DNA from 2 places in the Fundicoccus sp. Sow4_F4 genome. Region 2 is predicted to be linked to the other one. Evidence: predicted binding sites of a transcription regulator. Region 2 holds the regulator's gene; the other holds the start of a gene.

Region 1 (10,040 bases), on a different contig from region 2:
CATACGTTTCTTCACCAATTTTTGCACGACCGACTGGCCTTAAATCTGAGACGACTGTTCCATTTGCATTGAGAAGAAAACTGTAATCTTTTTCACTAGAATAGCCTTTATCTGAAGTCATTGATTCATTTAAAATAAAAGCCGGACTAATATTTAACTCTTTTCCGCTTTTTAAGAAATAGATAACTACAACGAAAGCCACAGCTAAACAAGCAAGAACTAAATAGACTAATTCTGTAAAGTTACCCGTTTTTAAGTAAATCGCTATCGTCATGGCTAAAAAACCAACAACGCCAATGACCCCAAAATCAGGAACATAAAACTCTACAATTAAAAGTCCAACCCCAAGCAAGAACATCAGAAATATACTGAAATCAACATTGGCTACACCAAAATAAACGCCAAAGCTTATAAGTGATGCACCAATATAAAATAACTTAGGATTTAAAAATAAAGCTGTTGATAAAAAAGCTACACCAAGTAATAGCAAAATCCACATTTGTTCGTCCCCCTTTCTTATTTTTATTATATCATTCTTATAGACCAATCCAAAACGAAAACACACAATTTTATGAGCGGTCTCAAAAAATTGTGTGTTCATTTAAATGATAAATCTAAGTATTTATGTTTTTGCTTACCTCTTGAATGTACTGTTTAACATAATCTAAATTGCCTGTTTGCTCAACAGTCTCATTCCTGTATTGTCTCATAGCCTCGCGGTTTTTGACATCATTCTTAAGAAGTTTAAATAAAGCAGATGCCAAAGGAACTGATATAATCATTCCTGGTATTCCCATTAAGCCACCACCAATTGTCACCGCAATTAATACAAAAAGTCCTGGTAAACCTATGGAGCTGCCTACAACTTTAGGATATATGATGTTCCCTTCAATTTGTTGCACGATAATTGTAAAGAGAATAAAGAACATTGCTTGAACGGGGGACTCGACTGAGATTAACAAGGCGCCAACGGCACCTGATAAATAAGCACCTAGCATCGGTATAATCGCTAAAAAGCCTGTGAGTGCACCGATCATAGCTGCGTAGGGGAAACGAAAAATCCACATTCCCACAGTGACCATAGCTCCTAAAATCAACGCTTCAACCACGACACCCGTAATATAGTGTCTAAATGACTCATCAAATTGTGTTAGCACGTAATGATATTTTCGATAATTTTTCTCGTTTAAATAGACTTTCAACATGCGATCAAATTGACTCGCTAACTTTTCTTTTGACATCAAAATATAGATTGAAACAATGAATGATAAAACGAGATTAATAATAATTCCTGCTAATGACCCTACGGTAGATAAAGTCGTTTCTAATATACTTGTTGTTAAATTGTTAACGAAACTGACTGCATTTCTAACCATTTGACTCCAATCAATATCAAACTGGTCCATCAAAGTCGCCGCTTCCGGGAATAATTGCTCATAATCCGTTAACCATGCTTGAATTCTTTCGAAGATTGTCGGAATGTTTTCAATTAATTTAGCTACCACAGAAATAACTTGTGGTACGACTAAACCAACTACTAGTAAAACCACTAGCACAATCGTTGCCATAGCAAGTAAAATACTCACTGGCCGGCGGGATTTAACAACAATTTTCTTCTGACTTTTTGGAAAATACAACGTTTCAAATTTGACCATCAATATGTTTAATATATAAGCCATTACGCCACCAATAATTACTGGCGATAAAATTAACCAAATCGTTTTTAGCCAACTTAAAACTTGTTCATAATTAAACACGATCAAAACAACGGCTGCAATAAATAAGATATACTTAATCAGCAGTTTATCTAATTTTCGCAAATAAACACCTCCGAATTTTTTAGTTAATGTGTTGCTTTAAGACATTACGTCTATTCTTTCTCGTGTCGTAACATCTTGTTTAAGGAGTTTATAGATTACCGATGATATCGGTACACTTAAAAGCATACCTGGTATACCTGCAAGCCCCGCACCAATTGTTACTGCAATCAAGACCCACATACCTGGCAAGCCTATCTTATCTCCAACGATTTTCGGATAAATGATATTACCTTCAAGTTGCTGGATTATAATGATAAATATTAAAAAGGCTAATCCTTGAATCGGCGATTGCACACCAATTAAAACAAAGCCAATCGTGCCTGATATCCATGCGCCTAACATAGGGATTAATGCCATAATTCCTGCTAAAGCACCTAACATTGTGGCATAAGGGAATCTGAAAATCCACATCCCCGCCGTTACCATTACGCCTAGTATAAAAGCTTCTAATACTTCTCCGGTAATGAAGTGACTAAAAGATGCATCTACGACTGACAAAACATAACGGATTTTATCGTATTGCTTCTTAGTGAAGTATGCTTTGATCATTCGGTTTCCCTGACTCATTATTTTTTCTTTAGACATTAAAATGTAAATCGAGATAATTAAAGATAAGAAAAGGTTAATAACGATTGACGCAATGGAGCCTATAGTCGATAAAGTTGTTTCAACAATTCGTGTTGTTACACCATTAAAAAAGGCGACTGCATCTTGAACAATTTGTGACCAATTAACTTCAAATTGATCAAGTATAACTGCTAGTTCCGGGAATCTTTGTTCAGAATTCGTGAACCAAGTCTGTATTTGGTTAATTGCTACCGGAATGGCTTCGATTAAAGTTGTCAAAACAACTAACACTTGCGGAACCACTAAACCTAACACAATAAATAATACGAAGCTAATCGTTAACATCGCAAACAGAATGCTCAAAGGTCTGCGTGTTTTATTCACCCATTGGTTATTCTTGTTAGGAAACCAAATGTTTTCAAATTTTATCATTAAGATGTTCAAGATATAGGCCATTATAATACCAACGATAACTGGCGAGAGTATTCTTAGAAAGTGAAACATATAGCTAATTGCTTGTTCATAATTGGATACAATTAACACTACGAGTGCAATAAATAGAATGTATTTAATCACCAATCTATCTAATTTTTGCATCATGCACCTCCTTTTGATTTGTTTAAAATATATCACATTTTGCCGGATTAGCCTAGCAACTCTTATTAGCTAATGAAGATTTTTCACTAATATATAAAAAATTATTGCTTGCATTATATTACAAGACAAATACACACGTAAAGGCATCAAAGCCTCGCGTGTGTATTTGGGGATATTATGCTTCGATTACTTCTGAAACGAAGTTCAACTGATCATTTACTAAAGATACGTGAACCAATGAATTCGGAAGGATACTACCTTTGATAATTAATTTAGCCAATGGCGTTTCAACTTCTCTAGTAATGAATCTCATTAATGGTCTTGCACCGTAAATTGGATCATAGCCATTTTCAGCGAGCCATAGAGCAGCGTCTTCGTCTAATGTCAATTGAATATCTTGATAGCCTAAGCGAGTCTGCAATTGACCTAACATCTTGTAAACAATCTGTCCCATATGTTGACGTGAAAGTGGTGTAAACATCACGATATCATCGACTCTGTTTAAGAATTCTGGTTTAAAGTGTTGTCTCAATAACGCTCTTACTTGATTTTGAGTATTTTCTTCGATATGCCCTTCATCATTCACACCTTCTAATAGTAAATGTGAACCAATGTTACTTGTCATAATCAGCACAGTATTTTTGAAATCAACAACACGCCCTTTAGAGTCGGTTAAACGACCATCGTCTAACACCTGTAATAAGACATTAAATACATCTGGATGGGCTTTTTCAACTTCATCTAAAAGTACAATCGAATAAGGGTTACGTCTAACAGCTTCAGTTAATTGTCCACCTTCTTCATATCCAATGTAACCAGGAGGTGCTCCAATTAAACGAGACACATTGTGTTTCTCCATATACTCAGACATATCAATTCTCACCATATGATTTTCATCATCGAATAAAACTTCCGCTAAAGATTTGGCTAGTTCAGTTTTTCCGACCCCGGTTGGACCTAAGAATAAGAAGGATCCTATCGGTCTATTCGGATTTTGGAGTCCAGCACGTGAACGTAAGACGGCTTCTGTTACTTTCTCAACTGCTTCATCTTGACCAATCACACGTTTATGTAAGGTTTCATCTAGGCGTAGTAACTTGTCTCTTTCACCTTCAACTAAACGAGTCACTGGAATTCCAGTTAATCTTCCAACAACTTTCGCAATTTCTTCGTCAGTCACACGTTCTTGGGTGAGACGAGTGACTTCTTTGGCTTCTTCAGAAGCTTCTATTTCTTTTAATTCCTTTTCTAGTTGTGGGATTCGACCATGACGCATTTCTGCAGCTTTTTCTAAATTATAATCTGCTTCTGCTTCTTCTAATGTACGACGAGCCTCTTCCAAAGCTTGACGTTTATCACGAATAGCATTCATGGATTCTTTTTCAACTTCCCAACGTAATTTCAAATTATTCGCTTCTTCGCGTAACTCGGCCAATTCCTCTTGGATAAGTTCTAATCGTTTTTTACTCGCATCATCGTTTTCTTTTTTCAAAGCAGCTTCTTCGATTTCGAGTTGCATTAAACGACGCGTCACTGTATCCATTTCAGTTGGCATCGAGTTCATTTCAACTCTGATAGTTGCACATGCCTCATCAACTAAATCAATGGCTTTATCCGGTAAAAAACGATCTGTAATATAGCGATCAGAAAGTGTAGCCGCCGCAACCAAAGCATTGTCATGGATATTCACCCCGTGGTGAATTTCATAGCGTTCTTTCAACCCTCGTAAAATACTAATCGTATCTTCCACTGTCGGTTCTTGAACGATGACACGTTGGAATCGACGCTCTAATGCTTTATCTTTTTCAATATTTTCGCGGTACTCATCTAGAGTGGTGGCACCGATACAATGTAACTCTCCTCTTGCAAGCATAGGTTTCAGAATATTCCCTGCATCCATTGAACCTTCTGTTTTTCCAGCGCCCACAATAGTATGAATTTCATCAATGAATAATAAGATACGTCCTTGTGATTGTTTCACTTCTTTAAGAACAGCTTTTAGACGTTCTTCAAATTCTCCACGGTATTTCGCTCCAGCGATAAGAGAGCCCATATCCAAACTATAAATTTCTTTATCTTTTAGGTTCTCTGGCACATCTTTACGTACGATTCGGTGGGCTAACCCTTCAACAATAGCAGTTTTACCCACTCCGGGCTCCCCTATTAGAACTGGGTTGTTTTTAGATTTACGTGAGAGAATGCGGATAACATCGCGAATTTCTTCGTCACGTCCAATGACGGGATCTAATTTATTCTGTTTAACTGCTTCATTTAAATTAATGGCATATTTAGCTAAAGACTCGTAAGTTTCTTCTTGGTTTGCTGAAGTCACACGGTCTCCCCCTCTCAATTCTTTAATTCTTTCATTTAATTTATTCTTAGTTAACCCATTTTCTAGTAAAAACTTCGTTAATGGATTATTTTTCTGTTCAAATAAAGCTAACATAAATACTTCTGTCGCCAAATACTCATCTTGAAATTCACTGGCTATTTTATTTGCTTCAGATAATAGCTGCTGAAATCTTTGGCTAAACTGTTGTCCATATTGAACATTTGCTCCTGACACAGTAGGTAATTGATCAATTTCGTTTTCTACCAATGTTTTGAATTCGCTCAGCGGCACATTTAACTCTTCATATAAATTATAAGCAAAATGATCCGGTTGCAAAAAGACAAGCCACAAATGCGGTATGTCAATTTGTTGTTGCTGACGTGTTATTGCGATTTGCTGTGCTTCACCTATCGCAGTTTGCATTGTTGTTGTAAATTTATCAATCACAGTTTCACAACCTTTCATTTATCCGTTTAGTCATTAGTCAAAATTGGTCAATTAGTTTTGACCAAAAAGTAAGCTCTTTACGAGCTACCTATAGTATATACCCTTGGTCAGGAAAGGTCAATGCATATTTTAGTCCTTTTTTGAAAAAATGAGACCTTACTTCCTGGGGAAATAAGGTCTTCGTTTTAAAAATTGAGATGGTCTCGTTCTTTAGTTTTAGCAACTTTACGCCAATCTAGAAAACCTGCGTCTAATGCGCGCAACAGGGCTTCTGCTGTACTAACATTTGTGGCCAATGGAATTTCATAGACATCCGACAGTCGCAATAAAGCAGATATATCTGGTTCATGTGCTTGCGGCGTTAATGGATCTCGGATAAAACAAACCAAATCAATTTTATTGTCAGAAATATAAGCACCTATCTGTTGGTCCCCGCCTAATGGTCCTGATTTAAAACGGTGAACTTTTAAGTCAGTCGCCTCGATGATTCTTTGACCAGTGGTTCCTGTCGCAAACAAGGTATGTTCTGCTAGTACTTCACGGTATGCAATCGCTAAATTAACTATATCGTCTTTCTTTTTATCATGTGCAATTAAAGCAATATTCATTCTACACCTCTTCATTGACTTTGTTACTTCAATCTAACCACATATTGTTGTCTCCTGCAATCTTTTTGTATAGGCTTTCAAATATGAACAGAAAAAAACACCAAGCGCTGTCTTTGGGCTGAAAGTTTCAGGGCTTGGTGGTTTTACCGGTCATAGCAGCAAATAATGGACTGAATTCATTAACTAGTAGACTAAAAAGAGGTTGTGAATCATACTAAATTATGTGGTGGTTAGTATGCGCTACTATGAGGTTAAAGGAACTATAACAAAGATTTATTAATTGATTATTAACTAAAATGTTTTTTAGAAAATTCGTGTTTTTATTCGTATTCTGTTAAAATAAAACGGATAATATGGGAGGTAGTATTTTGACTTTAACAGTAGCATTAGAAAGAAACTTCGGTTATTCGACTTTTAGACCGGGACAAGAGGATATCATTTCTGCTTTGATGCAAGATCAAGATGTTCTTGGCGTCTTACCGACTGGTGGAGGAAAATCCGTTTGTTATCAATTACCTGCTATATTGAAAGCTGGTTTAACAATTGTAATCTCCCCTTTGATCTCCTTAATGCATGATCAAATTGATTCTTTGAAACAACATGGTATTTCAGCTGATTTCATTAATTCTTCTCTAACTCAACAAGAATATTCTGAAATTCGTTACCGCTTGCGTCAAGGGGGGGTGAAACTGTTATATATCGCGCCTGAACGTTTAGAAAACCAATTTTTTGTTAATGAAATTTCTAGATTACCAATATCGATGATCGCTGTTGACGAAGCACACTGCGTGTCTCAATGGGGGCATGATTTCCGTCAAAGCTATCGCCAAATCAGCTCTTTCATAGACGCATTGCCTCATCGTCCTACCATAGCAGCTTTTACGGCTACAGCTACCGAATTGGTGAGAGGCGATATAATTGAACAGTTACAATTAACTGAACCAAACGTATTCATCAATTCTTTTGATCGGCCTAACATTAAGTTTACAGTTAAAGAGCCTTCAAATAAAATGCAAGAGTTAAAAGATTATTTGAAAGATGCAGAAGATTCCACGATTATCTATGCTCAAACTCGTAAAAATGTCGATCAAATTCACGAGCATTTATTGAAAAGTGGCCATTCGGTCGCCAAATATCATGCTGGTTTATCAGCACAAGTGCGTGCAAATGCTCAAGATGATTTCATTTACGATCGTGCGAAAATTATGATCGCAACCAATGCTTTTGGGATGGGAATCGATAAGACTGACGTGCGAAAGGTGATTCATTATAATATGCCAACTGATTTAGAGGGCTACTATCAAGAAGCCGGACGTGCTGGACGTGATGGTTTAGAATCTGAAGCAATTCTATTATTTGGAAAGCAAGATATTGTTTCAAGTAAGTTTTTAATTGAAAACAGTCAGGACCCTACAAGTATTTCACGTTTAGATACGATGATTCAATACGCTAACCATACCTCTTGCTTACGCCGCTTTATTTTGAATTATTTCGGGGAGAATAGGCAAGTCGATTGTTTGAACTGCTCTAGTTGCTTAAGTGAATTTACTACGGTCGAAGTCACTAGAGAAGCCCAAATGGTATTGTCTTGTATCGTACGTATGAAACATAGTTTCGGTATGACAATGATTACGAATGTCTTGCGAGGGAGTAAGGAAAAGAAATTACTAGATTGGGATTTTGATGAATTATCCACTTATGGTCTTCTCAAACATAAATCAGAGTCTTTCGTAAAAAATGTTATTTCCCTTCTGCTGGCCAATCATTACTTAAATTTAAACCAACATAAAGGGCTTGAGCTCACTAGTCGAGCACAAGCTTTGTTAAAAGGCGACGAACAGTTGATGATGAAAGAACAAGTTGATTCTGCACGCAACAGTTCGAGACGTAATGTTTTTGTCACTATCTCAGCAGAAGATCCTGATTTATATGAAGCACTACGTGTTTTACGCAATGACCTTGCAAGCGAAGCAGGTATGCCTTCTTATATCATCTTCAATAACAAAAGTTTAGTGGATATGGCAAATAAAAAACCCACGACTTATCAAGCCTTCTTAGAAGTTGATGGCGTCGGTTCTGTTAAGGCTGATAATTATTGGAAAGTTTTCACAGATTTAATTAAAAAATACGAAGCCAAGTCTTAGCACTTGGCTTTTTCTGCTTTTTGGTTTGATGGTTTTTGGTTGATAGTTTTTTTCGCGTGTGAATCGGGTTGAAGCTACAAAAGCTGAACTCGCCGTCACGGCCAGGGGCAAAATTGGTATTCGCCGTTACGGCCAGGGGCAAAAATGCTACTCGCCGTCACGGCCAGGGGCAAATATGGTATTCGCCGTCACGGCCAAGGGCAAATATTGAGTCATCGTATTTTATGCGGTGAATCTTTATCTTTGTAGTGAAAAATATTGTGACTGAATTGATCCTTAAAAGATAAATTATTGTTTTTGTATGAATGTTTTGTTGAATTACGGATGAAGTGTTTATTCATTACTTTTATTATTGAATAGACGTTTAACATACCTCCAGACAGTTGCCAGGCCTTATACGGATTCAGCCCCTCATAAGGCAACAGAATCCCTAGCGCACATATTAGTCGCAATGTTGCTTTCTCCTTCCCTTCACAAAAACCACACTCCTTACAAATGATATAATAACGTGTCACTTCTAAATTAAACTCTCGACAACGCTCACAGTAAAGTCCTTTCTTTAAGTTTATAAATCGCTCTTCCGATAGGGAATACCGACGGTTATCAATTTTATGCATTGCCCGTAATTTCATGGCTTCATCTCTAAAATCACGATTAAAAACAGCTTGAAGATTAGCGAGTCTTTCACATTCAAACCGTAAGTCACGATAAAATTGCAGGAGCTTGGCATTTTTTAGATAGGGAATGTCTGAGACGCCTTCCTCAATGTTAACTGTATCTTCCTCATTAATAGACACAACATAGTACTGCAATTCTCTTAAAGCTGAACATTGTCTTGCCACTTGCTCAAAAATACTCCTGCTTCGTTCAACTTGCTTAAAGACATCATGAAATTGTACAATTCCATTAACAGTTAGCTTCTTGTCCGAAAATTGATAGGCTGCTCGATAATTCTTAACTTCAAAACAAATCCAACCAACTTCACAAATTAATACAGCATCCAGTTGAATCTCACCCGCTTTTGTTTGCAGACGTAAATCAAACACCCACTCCCAACTAGCCGCTGACTCTCTTTGGGAAATTTGTGAAAACTTCACTTCCCCTTCATGTCCACATTCTTTCCAATAATAGTCTTTTGCCTCTTGCTCTAACAAAGCCTCTCTATTATTGAGTTCTGACAACCACATATGTTGTTGCGACATCTTCACACACATTAATTTAACCTCCCATATTAACTTACTACTATTAAATACGTAAATTAATGTCAAATATGTTTTTGTCAGACCAATCTTTAGAAAATATTAAGAAACAGGCCACTGACAATCAGTAGCCTGTTTCTTTAAAATCAAACATATTATTAGTTTATCTAACCAGAAAAGCCAAGCGCTATTCTTGCATATCGACTCATACGGTCTGGTTGCCAAGGTGGATAAAATGATAATTCTAACTTAACCTCGTCCACTTCGGCCAATGCCTTTACAGTACGATCAACTTCATCAAAAATCACATCTGCCAATGGACAAGC
Region 2 (10,040 bases):
TTTTTGGATGGCACGGCGGATTGGACGCGCTCCATATTCTGGATCGTAACCCGCTTCTGCGATAATATCTACGGCAGTATCCGTTACGCGCGCTTCAATTTCAAGCTCATTCAAGCGGTGAATAATTTCTTGCGCTTGAAGTTTGACGATTTCGCGAATTTCTTCTTTCGTCAACGCATGGAAGACAACTGTCTCGTCGATACGGTTTAAAAACTCTGGTCGGAAAGCACGTTTCACTTCTTCAAGGATTCGTTTTTCCATTGCATCATGATCATCTTTATAAGAGACTGCACCGAAACCAACTGACTTCTCGTCACGTAAGGCGGTTGCTCCTAAGTTTGATGTCATAATTATGATTGTGTTACGGAAGTCTACGCGACGTCCTTTACCGTCTGTTAAATGACCGTCATCAAATACTTGTAACAAAATATTAAAAACATCCGGATGGGCTTTTTCAACCTCATCTAATAGAATGACGCTGTATGGTTTTTGACGAACTTTCTCAGTCAATTGCCCCGCTTCGTCATAGCCGACGTAACCTGGAGGTGAACCTACCAAGCGAGAAACACTGTGTTTTTCCATGTACTCTGACATATCAACACGAATCATGTTATCTTCGCTACCAAACATTGAATGAGCAAGTGTCTTCGCTAATTCCGTTTTACCCACACCTGTCGGCCCCAGGAATAAGAATGAACCGATTGGACGTTTGGGACTCTTCAAACCACTTCGTGCACGACGAATCGCGCGAGCGACAGCTTGAACAGCTTTATCTTGGCCGATTACACTTTCATGTAGTTCAGCTTCTAGATGGACTAATCGTTGGGATTCAGCCAATTCCATTTGGTTAACTGGAATACCTGTTGATAAAGCAATGACTTCTGCCACGTGATTTGCATTCACCACTAAATGTTTCACTAATTCACCGTCTTTTTCTTGCTCGGTCGCTTTTTGAATATTAGTTTCGATTGCTTGTTCTTCTTGACGTAATTCAGCTGCTTGTTCAAAATTACGATCAAGAATTGCTTTTTCTTTTTTCTTAGATACTTCGACTAATTGACGTTCAAGGTTGGCAACTGACGATAATACGATCGACTCGTCGATACGCACTTTTGCTGCTGCTTCATCAATTAAATCAACGGCCTTGTCTGGTAAACGACGCTCTGTTAAGTAACGTGCACTTAATTTCACGGCTGCTTGAACTGCTTCGTCTGTAATTTCAACTTTATGGTGATCTTCGTACTTGCTTTTCAGACCTTCAATAATTTGAATAGATTCGACTTGTGTTGGTTCATCGATTTGAACTTTTGAGAAACGACGTTCTAAAGCAGCATCTTTTTCAATGTACTTTTGGTACTCATCTAAAGTTGTTGCACCCACTGTTTGGATTTCTCCACGTGCTAGTGCAGGTTTCAAGATGTTAGATGCATCGATTGCACCTTCTGCACCACCTGCGCCGATTAATGTGTGTAATTCATCAATGAAGAGAATCACTTGGCCATCGGCTGCAATTTCTTCAATAATCTTCTTCATACGTTCTTCGAACTCACCGCGATATTTCGTACCTGCGACTAAAGATGCCATATCTAACATCATCAAGCGTTTGCTTGCGATATCTTCTGGTACTTCGCCGTCAATCATTCTTTGGGCTAAGCCTTCAGCAATCGCTGTTTTACCAACACCAGGTTCTCCTACGAGGACTGGGTTGTTTTTCGAACGACGGCTAATGATTTGGATGATACGACGGATTTCTTTTTTACGACCAATAACTGGATCGAGTTTGCCATCACGAGCGAGTTGTGTTAAGTCGCGCGCAACAGAATCTAATGTTGGTGTTTGGCTTGTTTCGGCTTGTTGACCTCTTTGGCGGCCATTGCCACGTTTGTTACCCATTTGAGCACGCTCGTTATTGCCATTAATACCAATTAATTCATAGATTTTTTTGCGTAATTCATTTATATTAATGCCTAAATTTTTCAATAAGACTGTTGCTAAAATTTCTTCTTTTAACATACCTAATAGTAGATGTTCTGTGCCAACTTTTGGTGCACCTAGACGTTTGGCGTCATTAGATGCATTCATAATAATCTTTTTAGATCTAGGTGAATAAGGAATGACGATTTCGCCTTCGACGCGCGGATTCACGACTTTGCCATGAATTATTTCAAGCTCCATCAATAGTGATTGATAGTCGGCACCCACCTCGCGTAAAGCTTTTCCAGCAATTCCTTGTTCTTCACGGGCTAGTCCTAAAAGAATATGTTCTGTGCCTACCGCTTGATGTCTTAAATAATACGCTTGTTCAGCTGCGTATATCATGACTTGACGGGCACTCTCTGTAAATAGTTCTTCAAACATTCATTTCACCTCTTACTTTATTGTATATCTTAGTTGTACTAAGAAAGTTTTGAGCAACATGGCTCTGGCAGATTGTTCTTGGCTTGAGATACTGTGCAATACTGATTTTTCTATGACCGATAAAATCAAGGTACCTTCACGTTGAGTAATTATACCAGAATCTATCAACGTCTCAACCAAATTGATGCCATTTCGTTGATTGATTTGGCTACCAATTAATTCAATCATTTGGTCAATGTGATCCACTTCATCCACGACACGAATTTTAAATATGCGAATGTAGCCTCCACCACCACGTTTACTTTCGACCATGTAACCATGTTCTTGGGTAAAGCGCGTATTAATGACATAATTGATTTGTGAAGGGACGCAGTCAAAGCGTTCGGCTACATCGCTGCGTTTTATTTCTAATTGCTCATTATTACGTAAAAAACCTTTTAGATACGCTTCGATAATGTCCGACATGTTACGTTGCGACAAAGTTACCCCTCCTTTTTCACTAACATTGACTTTCTTTGACTATTATACAATAAAGGATCGCTTTTGAGAAGTCTTTTGACCAACATTATCAGAACCGTTTGATTGCTGGGTTTATTTTGTTCGAAAGGTTATAAGAATAGCTTATAGTACGCTTTAATTTTCGATGGTGGCAGATTTTTATGTTTCAACATAGAATGTTTATTGTAAGCGCTGACGTTATGCGTCATTTTATTTAAAGGCCAAATATAAACTTTTTATAAGGGGGAAAACTCATGGCAGAGATTATTACTGTCCAAGAAGCCGTAGCTAAAGTTAAACAAGGTGATTCTTTAGGTACTTCAGGTTTCTTAGGTGTATCGACACCGATTGAATTAATTAATGGCTTAGTAGAAGCCGGAACTAACGAATTAACTTTAGTACAACCAGTAACTGGTTATCCAGGTGAAGAGCACGATGTGGGTAAATTAGCGGAAAACCGTCAAATCAAAAAATTTGTCGGCGCTCATACTGGAACGTCAAAAGCGTTCAACAAGCAATTTTTAGCGGGTGAAATCGAAGTAGATTACGTTCCAATGGGAACTGTTGTTGAAATGATTCGTGCAGGTGGCGCAGGTCTTGGTGCCGTTGTCACTCCAGTTGGTATCGGTACATTACAAGAAGAAAAGCAAGACAAAATTGTACGTAATGGTCAAGAATACTTAATCTATGATCCCGTTAACCTAGATGTTGCCTTTATTAAAGCAAATAAAGCGGACAAATATGGTAACTTATATAGTTTTGGTACGGCTAAATCAATTTCTGTTGAATTAGCTTTAGCTTCTAAGATTGTTATTGCGGAAGTTGATGAGATTATTGAAGTTGGCGACATCGCACCAACGGATGTAACAGTTCCTGGTATCTTAGTAGACTATATTATTCAAGGTCAAACTGAAGAAGAACGTTACGACTACTACCGTGAATTATGGGGTAGAAACAATATGTTGAGAGGAGAAGCATAATAATGAATCCAAAAGAATTGATTGCTCGTCGTATTGGACAAGAATTTAAAGATGGAGATATCGTTAACTTAGGTTTTGGTATCCCTAACGCTTCAGCAAATTATATTCCTGACGGCGTAAACGTTATTTTACAAGCAGAGAATGGTGCGCTTCGTTTTGGTGCTACACCAACAAAAGACACATTAACACCAGACTATGGTAACTCAGGGGGCGCACCAATCACTTTATTACCTGGTGCTTCAACATTTGATTTACAAACTTCATTTGCAATTATTCGTGGTGGACACGTTGATGTCACTGTTTTAGGTGCATTAGAAGTAGACCAAGCTGGTAACATTGCTAACTGGATGGTTCCAGGTGTAATGGCTCCAGGTATGGGTGGCGCGATGGATTTATTAGTTGGCGCTAAAAAAGTTATTGCTTCAATTCAACATACTGATAAAAAAGGTAACTCTAAATTATTAACTGAGTGTACTTTACCATTATCTGCAGCCAATGCAGTTGACATGGTGATCACTGAATTAGCAGTTTTTGAAATCAAAGACGGTAAATTCTACTTAACAGAACACGCTCCTGGCGTAACTGTGGAAGAAATTTTAGAGAAAACAGCTGGTGAAGTGGTTGTTTCTGAAGATATTAAAGAGTTCTTCTCTTAATATTACATAGGTTAACTTAATTTTTATTCCAACCCGTGCAAATGTAAGACGCCTGAAAACTCACTGTTTCAGTGATGGCATCGAACATTTACACGGGTCTTTTATTTACCCAATTTTCCCCCTAGTAAGTTAATAGTTTCGATGTTAGACTAATTAAGTTAAGTCATTATAAGACAGACGATTTCTTAAGCAACTAGAGTATGTGTTTGTTTTTCTAAACTTTTAATAGTTAAGAAATTGTATAAATTGTGTGTTAGACTAGCTAATCAGATTGATTTAGTTTAAACTAGATGACAAATGAACCACCATATATTGTGGTGGTTCTTTTCTTTTAACACAATATATGGCAATTCATCTATAAGAATACACGATGTTGACTTAAAGTTGATATTTCAGTAAATAAAGGGGTAATGATAGGATGGCTACAGAAATTAAAAAATACATTGAGTGGGATCAAGCTCAATTAAACAAAGATATTGAACAGTTTCCTCAGATTTTTCCGATGACCGATGACATGCAAATTACGCATAAAGGTGTTTCGCGTATGGTGATGCTCGATCGTTACGCCTTTAAAGATTCGGCCAAAACTACTTTAGCTCCTGGCGATTTAGTTGTGTTAACGGTTAAAGCAGATCCTAAATATCCTGCACGCGGGATTGGGATTGTTCAACAGTTAAATTTCGAACGCAATGAAGCAGTGATTTGGTTAGAAGAAGAATACCGTGGTTCTTTAGAAGAGACACAAGAAAAAGAAAGCGGTCTTGTGACCCGTCATATTGACACTTTGGATAAGCCTTTAGAAGTTTATTATGAACAAATCGCTAAAAGAAATGCCCGTGGTTTAGCAGCGACAGAAACAACCCAAGCAGACCGTGAGACATCTTTTACTAAGTTTTACGAGCAATTAATGAGCATGAACTTTGTGCCAGCTGGTCGTGTCTTATATGGAGCTGGTTCGGAAACAGATGTGACTTACTTTAATTGTTATGTGATGCCTTTTGTGCCTGACTCGCGTGAGGGGATTTCAGATCACCGTAAAGAGGTGATGGAAATTATGTCGCGTGGTGGTGGTGTGGGAACCAACGGTTCAACTTTACGTCCACGTAATACATTAGCTCGTGGGGTTAATGGTAAATCTTCTGGTTCAGTTTCATGGTTGGATGATATCGCGCAATTAACGCACTTGGTTGAGCAAGGTGGTAGCCGTCGCGGTGCCCAAATGATTATGCTAGCGGATTGGCATCCAGATATTATTGAATTTATTATCTCAAAAATGCAAAATCCTCGAGTGTTACGTTACTTGATTGAACAATCCAAAGACGAACAAATTCAACGCCTGGCAGAAGAAAAGTTAAAATTCTCACCTTTCTCAATGTCAGAAATTGAAATGTTTGAAAATATTGTACGTTATAAAAACTTCCCAGGTCGTGGTGGTTTCACTGAAAGCAACATTACGGAAGCCGAAGCTAAAATTCGCGATGGCGGAACTTATAGCGTCCATAATCCAGACTTCTTGACTGGAGCGAATATTTCAGTGACTTTAACGGATGACTTCATGCGAGCCATCGAAGAAGATGCTGACTGGCAATTAAGATTCCCAGATGTTGAAAACTACTCTAAGGAAGAAATGTCAGCTTATAACACGGACTGGCCAGTGGTTGGTGACGTACGTGAATGGGAAACAGACGGTTACGCGGTTAAAACTTACCGTACAATTCGTGCCCGTGAATTATGGAAGTTAATCAATATTTGTGCGACTTACTCAGCTGAACCTGGTATCTTCTTTATTGATAATGCCAACAAAGACACCAATGCTAAAGCATACGGTCAAAAAGTTGTCGCAACAAATCCTTGCGGGGAACAACCTTTAGCACCTTATTCTGTGTGTAACTTAGCAGCTGTCAACTTGGCCAACATGGCCGATAAAGAAAATCACACGGTAGATTTTGAGAAATTAAAAGAAACCGTTCGTGTTGGTGTGCGTATGCAAGATAACGTCATCGATGCGACGCCTTACTTCTTAGAAGCTAACCAAAAACAAGCGCTAGGTGAACGTCGTATTGGTTTAGGCGTGATGGGCTTGGCTGACTTATTGATCTATACACAGAGCCTATACGGTTCAAAAGAAGGTAACCAAATCGTTAACGACGTCTTTGAGACTATGGCCATTACAGCTTACGAAACATCGATTGAATTAGCCAAAGAAAAAGGCAGCTTCCCATTCTTAATTGGTGAAACCGACCAAGAAACACAAGCATTACGTCAACGCTTCGTTGAAACTGGCTACATGCAAAAAATGCCTGCTCACATCCGTGAAGGGATCTTAGCACATGGTATCCGTAACTCTCATTTACTGACTGTTGCGCCAACAGGTAGTACAGGAACAATGGTCGGCGTAGCGACTGGTTTAGAGCCCTATTTTGCCTTTAAATATTTCAGAAGTGGTCGTCTAGGTAAATTCATTGAAGTGAATGCGGATATCGTTTCTGAATATTTAACTGCTCATCCTGAAGTGGATGAAAACAATTTACCGGAGTACTTCATTTCAGCGATGGAATTAGCTCCCGAAGCTCACGTTGATACACAAACCACCATTCAATATTGGGTGGATAGCTCGATTTCTAAAACGGTTAATGCGCCTAAAGGTTATACTGTTTCTCAAGTTGAGAAAGTATACGAAAGACTTTATAAAGGTGGCGCTAAAGGTGGAACGGTTTATGTGGACGGTTCCCGTGACTCACAAGTCCTCACTCTAGCCGCGGAAGAAAACGAAGTGGATCACATCGAATTATTCGAAATGGAAGAAACGCGCATTGTCGATGATAAAAACGAATTGCGTCAATTAGTTCAATTAGCTGAAACAGAACATTACTTAACTAAAGGTCATACAGATGACGTGGTTTACGGTTCAGAAGTGGGCGATACGTGTCCTATCTGTCGCCAAGGTGTCGTAGAAGATATCGGCGGCTGTAACACATGTATCAATTGTAACGCTCAGTTACGTTGTGGCCTGTAGAGTCAACTAAGTAAACTCTCGCTAGACCCTTTTCAAAGTGGTCTAGCTTTTTTTATAGCAAAGCAAGGAGGAAGAATGATGCAACTTTACACACGAACGGGTGATCATGGAACGACCCGAATTATTGGCGGAAAATCTGTCCATAAAAACAGTGCGCAAGTCGAAGCCTATGGGACGGTCGACGAATTGAACAGTATTCTCGGCATGGTGGCTGCTCACGGCGATCTGTGGCCGGAGCTGCAGACTGAAATTATGGCGATCCAACAATATCTGTTTGACTGCGGCAATGATTTGGCGACGCCTGGAGCTTCTGAGCGCTACCCTTTTCGCATGACGAGTGAGCACGTGACTTGGCTCGAAAGTCGCATTGATGCTTACAGCGACATCCCACCGGTTATCGAATCATTCATTTTGCCCGGCGGAAGTTCGCTGGCGGCCCTGATTCATTTGGCCCGCACTGTCACTCGACGCGCTGAGCGTTGCACCGTGACGCTGCAGCAAAAGCAGGCCATCAACCCTGCCTGCCAGAAATTTCTCAACCGCCTCTCGGATTACTTTTTCGCCCTGGCCCGCCTGGCCAACCACCGCCTCGGCGTCAAGGACGTTTTATACGAGCGCAGCGGCAAAGTCTTCCATAATGACTTAACCAAAGACCAAATTCCTAAGTAAGCCACAGGCAAAATAGTCCGCTAGCTTTCGCGTTTCCTTTGCTTGGCCACCATTAAAAAGACAGAAAGACCACAAAATACCCGCTACAGCTTCCTTGGGGAGAAAGCTGTAGCGGGTATTTGCTGTGTGTGTGTATTCGCAAAAATATTTAGTGGCCTAATGAGACCGGGAATTACTTGTCTTTGACAGCGATTTTTACATCGAAGCCTTTTAATTCTAAATCGTTTGTTAACTGTTCGCCTGTCAATAGGTCTGTGTAACCTTCATAGGCTAAGTTTGTGCTGATGGCTGTGTCATTGTGATTCATGATAAAGACAAACTCTGTGCCATCTTTGCGGCGAGCCGTCACTTCAACACCTTCTGGTACATCTTCTAATGTCGCAATGTTTTGGTCATTTAATAATAATTGAACGACGTGTGCCGTTAAATCGTCATCTGCCTGGGTGCCGATATAGTAGGCAGTCCCTTTACCAAAATGATGTTTTGTAACTGCTGGCATGCCGGCATACCAATTGCTATCATAGTTCGCTAGACTTTCAGCACCTTCAAGGTGAATCAGGTCGCTGACGAGGCTACCTTTGTAGTCGGCTGACTGGATCGCGTCAGAGGCACTCGTAATCGCATTGGCTGCATTAGGTGCTAACGCATCAATTTCTTCTACCCATAGGCCAAGCAATTTTCGTAGCGGTCCTGGGTAGCCACCTAAGTGCACGTTGTCGCTTTGATCAACGATTCCACTCATGAATGTTGTCAGGAAACTACCGCCTGCTTCAACAAATTTTTCTAATTTTTCAGCAACGCCTTCTTTGACCATGTATAAAACCGGCGCTAGAATCACGTCATAGTTAGAGAAGTCTGAATCCATATGGAGGATGTCGACTTGGACTTGTTTTTTATACAAGGCGTTATAGTAGTGTTGGACTTGATTAACATAGTATAAGTCAACGTTGGGTCCACTGGTAAATTCAAATGCCCAGTAGTTATCCCAGTCGAATAAAATACCGACTTTAGAGTCTGAACGCGCACCGATTAATTGGTCGCCTAAAGCTTCCAATTCCTGCCCTAATTGAGCCACTTCACGAAAGACTCGTGTGTCTTCATGACCAACGTGTTCAATGACAGCACCGTGGAATTTCTCACAGCCACCTTTTGAACGACGCAGTTGGAAGTATTGAACCGAATCGGCACCATGGGCAATCGTATGGTAACTTTGCACACGCATACGGCCAGGGGCTTTCAGCGAGTTATAAGGTTGCCAGTTTTGTTGACTAGGTGTTTGTTCCATTAACATAAAGCTTTGGCCGTCTTTAACACCACGCATCAAATCATGCATCATCGACACATGCGCCCAGTCTGGTTCATAGCTTGGGTAACTATCCCAAGATACAATGTCCATTTCTTTCGCCCATTTGAAATAATCTAAGCCTTTATAAGCGCCCATCATGTTCGTCGTGACAGGTGTTTCTTTGTCATAGCGACGGATGGCTTCACGTTCCATAATAAAGTTATTGAGTAAACTATCGGATTGGAAGCGTTTATAGTCAACCGCAAGCCCCGCAAAGGCAGTCATGGTATCACTAATGCCGTCACCTAAATAGTTCGGTGGCACGATGTCGTCAAAGTCGTATAAGGTATGACTCCAGAAATCCATGTTCCAAGCTTCATTGACTGCTTCAATTGTCTCGTATTTTTCCTGTAACCAGACACGGAACTCTTTGGCACAGTTATCACAGTAACATTCTGTATTGTATTCGTTGGAGATGTGCCACACTTTAAGGTGTGGGCTATCGCCGTAACGTTCAGCAATTTTGGAGACTAAACGCTCCGCATATTTCTGAAAGGTTGGACTGTTCGGGCAATGAT

Evidence for each region. The regulator CtsR, encoded in region 2, represses protease genes until heat stress. The targets are predictions, from matches to a motif close to TTGGTCAAAAAAGGTCAAANA.
Region 1: the regulator CtsR is predicted to act here: its motif matches at 5,867-5,887, upstream of clpB (ATP-dependent chaperone ClpB).

The regions. Positions count from the first base shown of each region.
Region 1 is NZ_JBQKLQ010000001.1:453,541-463,580, reverse strand. It holds gene ACTQ5J_RS02180 (NfeD family protein) at 1-499, opposite strand, end outside; gene ACTQ5J_RS02175 (AI-2E family transporter) at 615-1,820, opposite strand; gene ACTQ5J_RS02170 (AI-2E family transporter) at 1,857-2,984, opposite strand; gene clpB (ATP-dependent chaperone ClpB) at 3,160-5,781, opposite strand; gene ACTQ5J_RS02160 (methylglyoxal synthase) at 5,949-6,371, opposite strand; gene recQ (DNA helicase RecQ) at 6,740-8,515, shown strand; gene ACTQ5J_RS02150 (nuclease-related domain-containing protein) at 8,728-9,717, opposite strand; gene ACTQ5J_RS02145 (metal-sulfur cluster assembly factor) at 9,882-10,040, opposite strand, start outside.
Region 2 is NZ_JBQKLQ010000003.1:122,609-132,648, forward strand. It holds gene ACTQ5J_RS06195 (ATP-dependent Clp protease ATP-binding subunit) at 1-2,358, opposite strand, end outside; gene ACTQ5J_RS06200 (CtsR family transcriptional regulator) at 2,371-2,838, opposite strand; gene ACTQ5J_RS06205 (CoA transferase subunit A) at 3,111-3,836, shown strand; gene ACTQ5J_RS06210 (3-oxoacid CoA-transferase subunit B) at 3,839-4,492, shown strand; gene ACTQ5J_RS06215 (vitamin B12-dependent ribonucleotide reductase) at 4,911-7,508, shown strand; gene ACTQ5J_RS06220 (cob(I)yrinic acid a,c-diamide adenosyltransferase) at 7,587-8,177, shown strand; gene ACTQ5J_RS06225 (beta-galactosidase) at 8,350-10,040, opposite strand, start outside.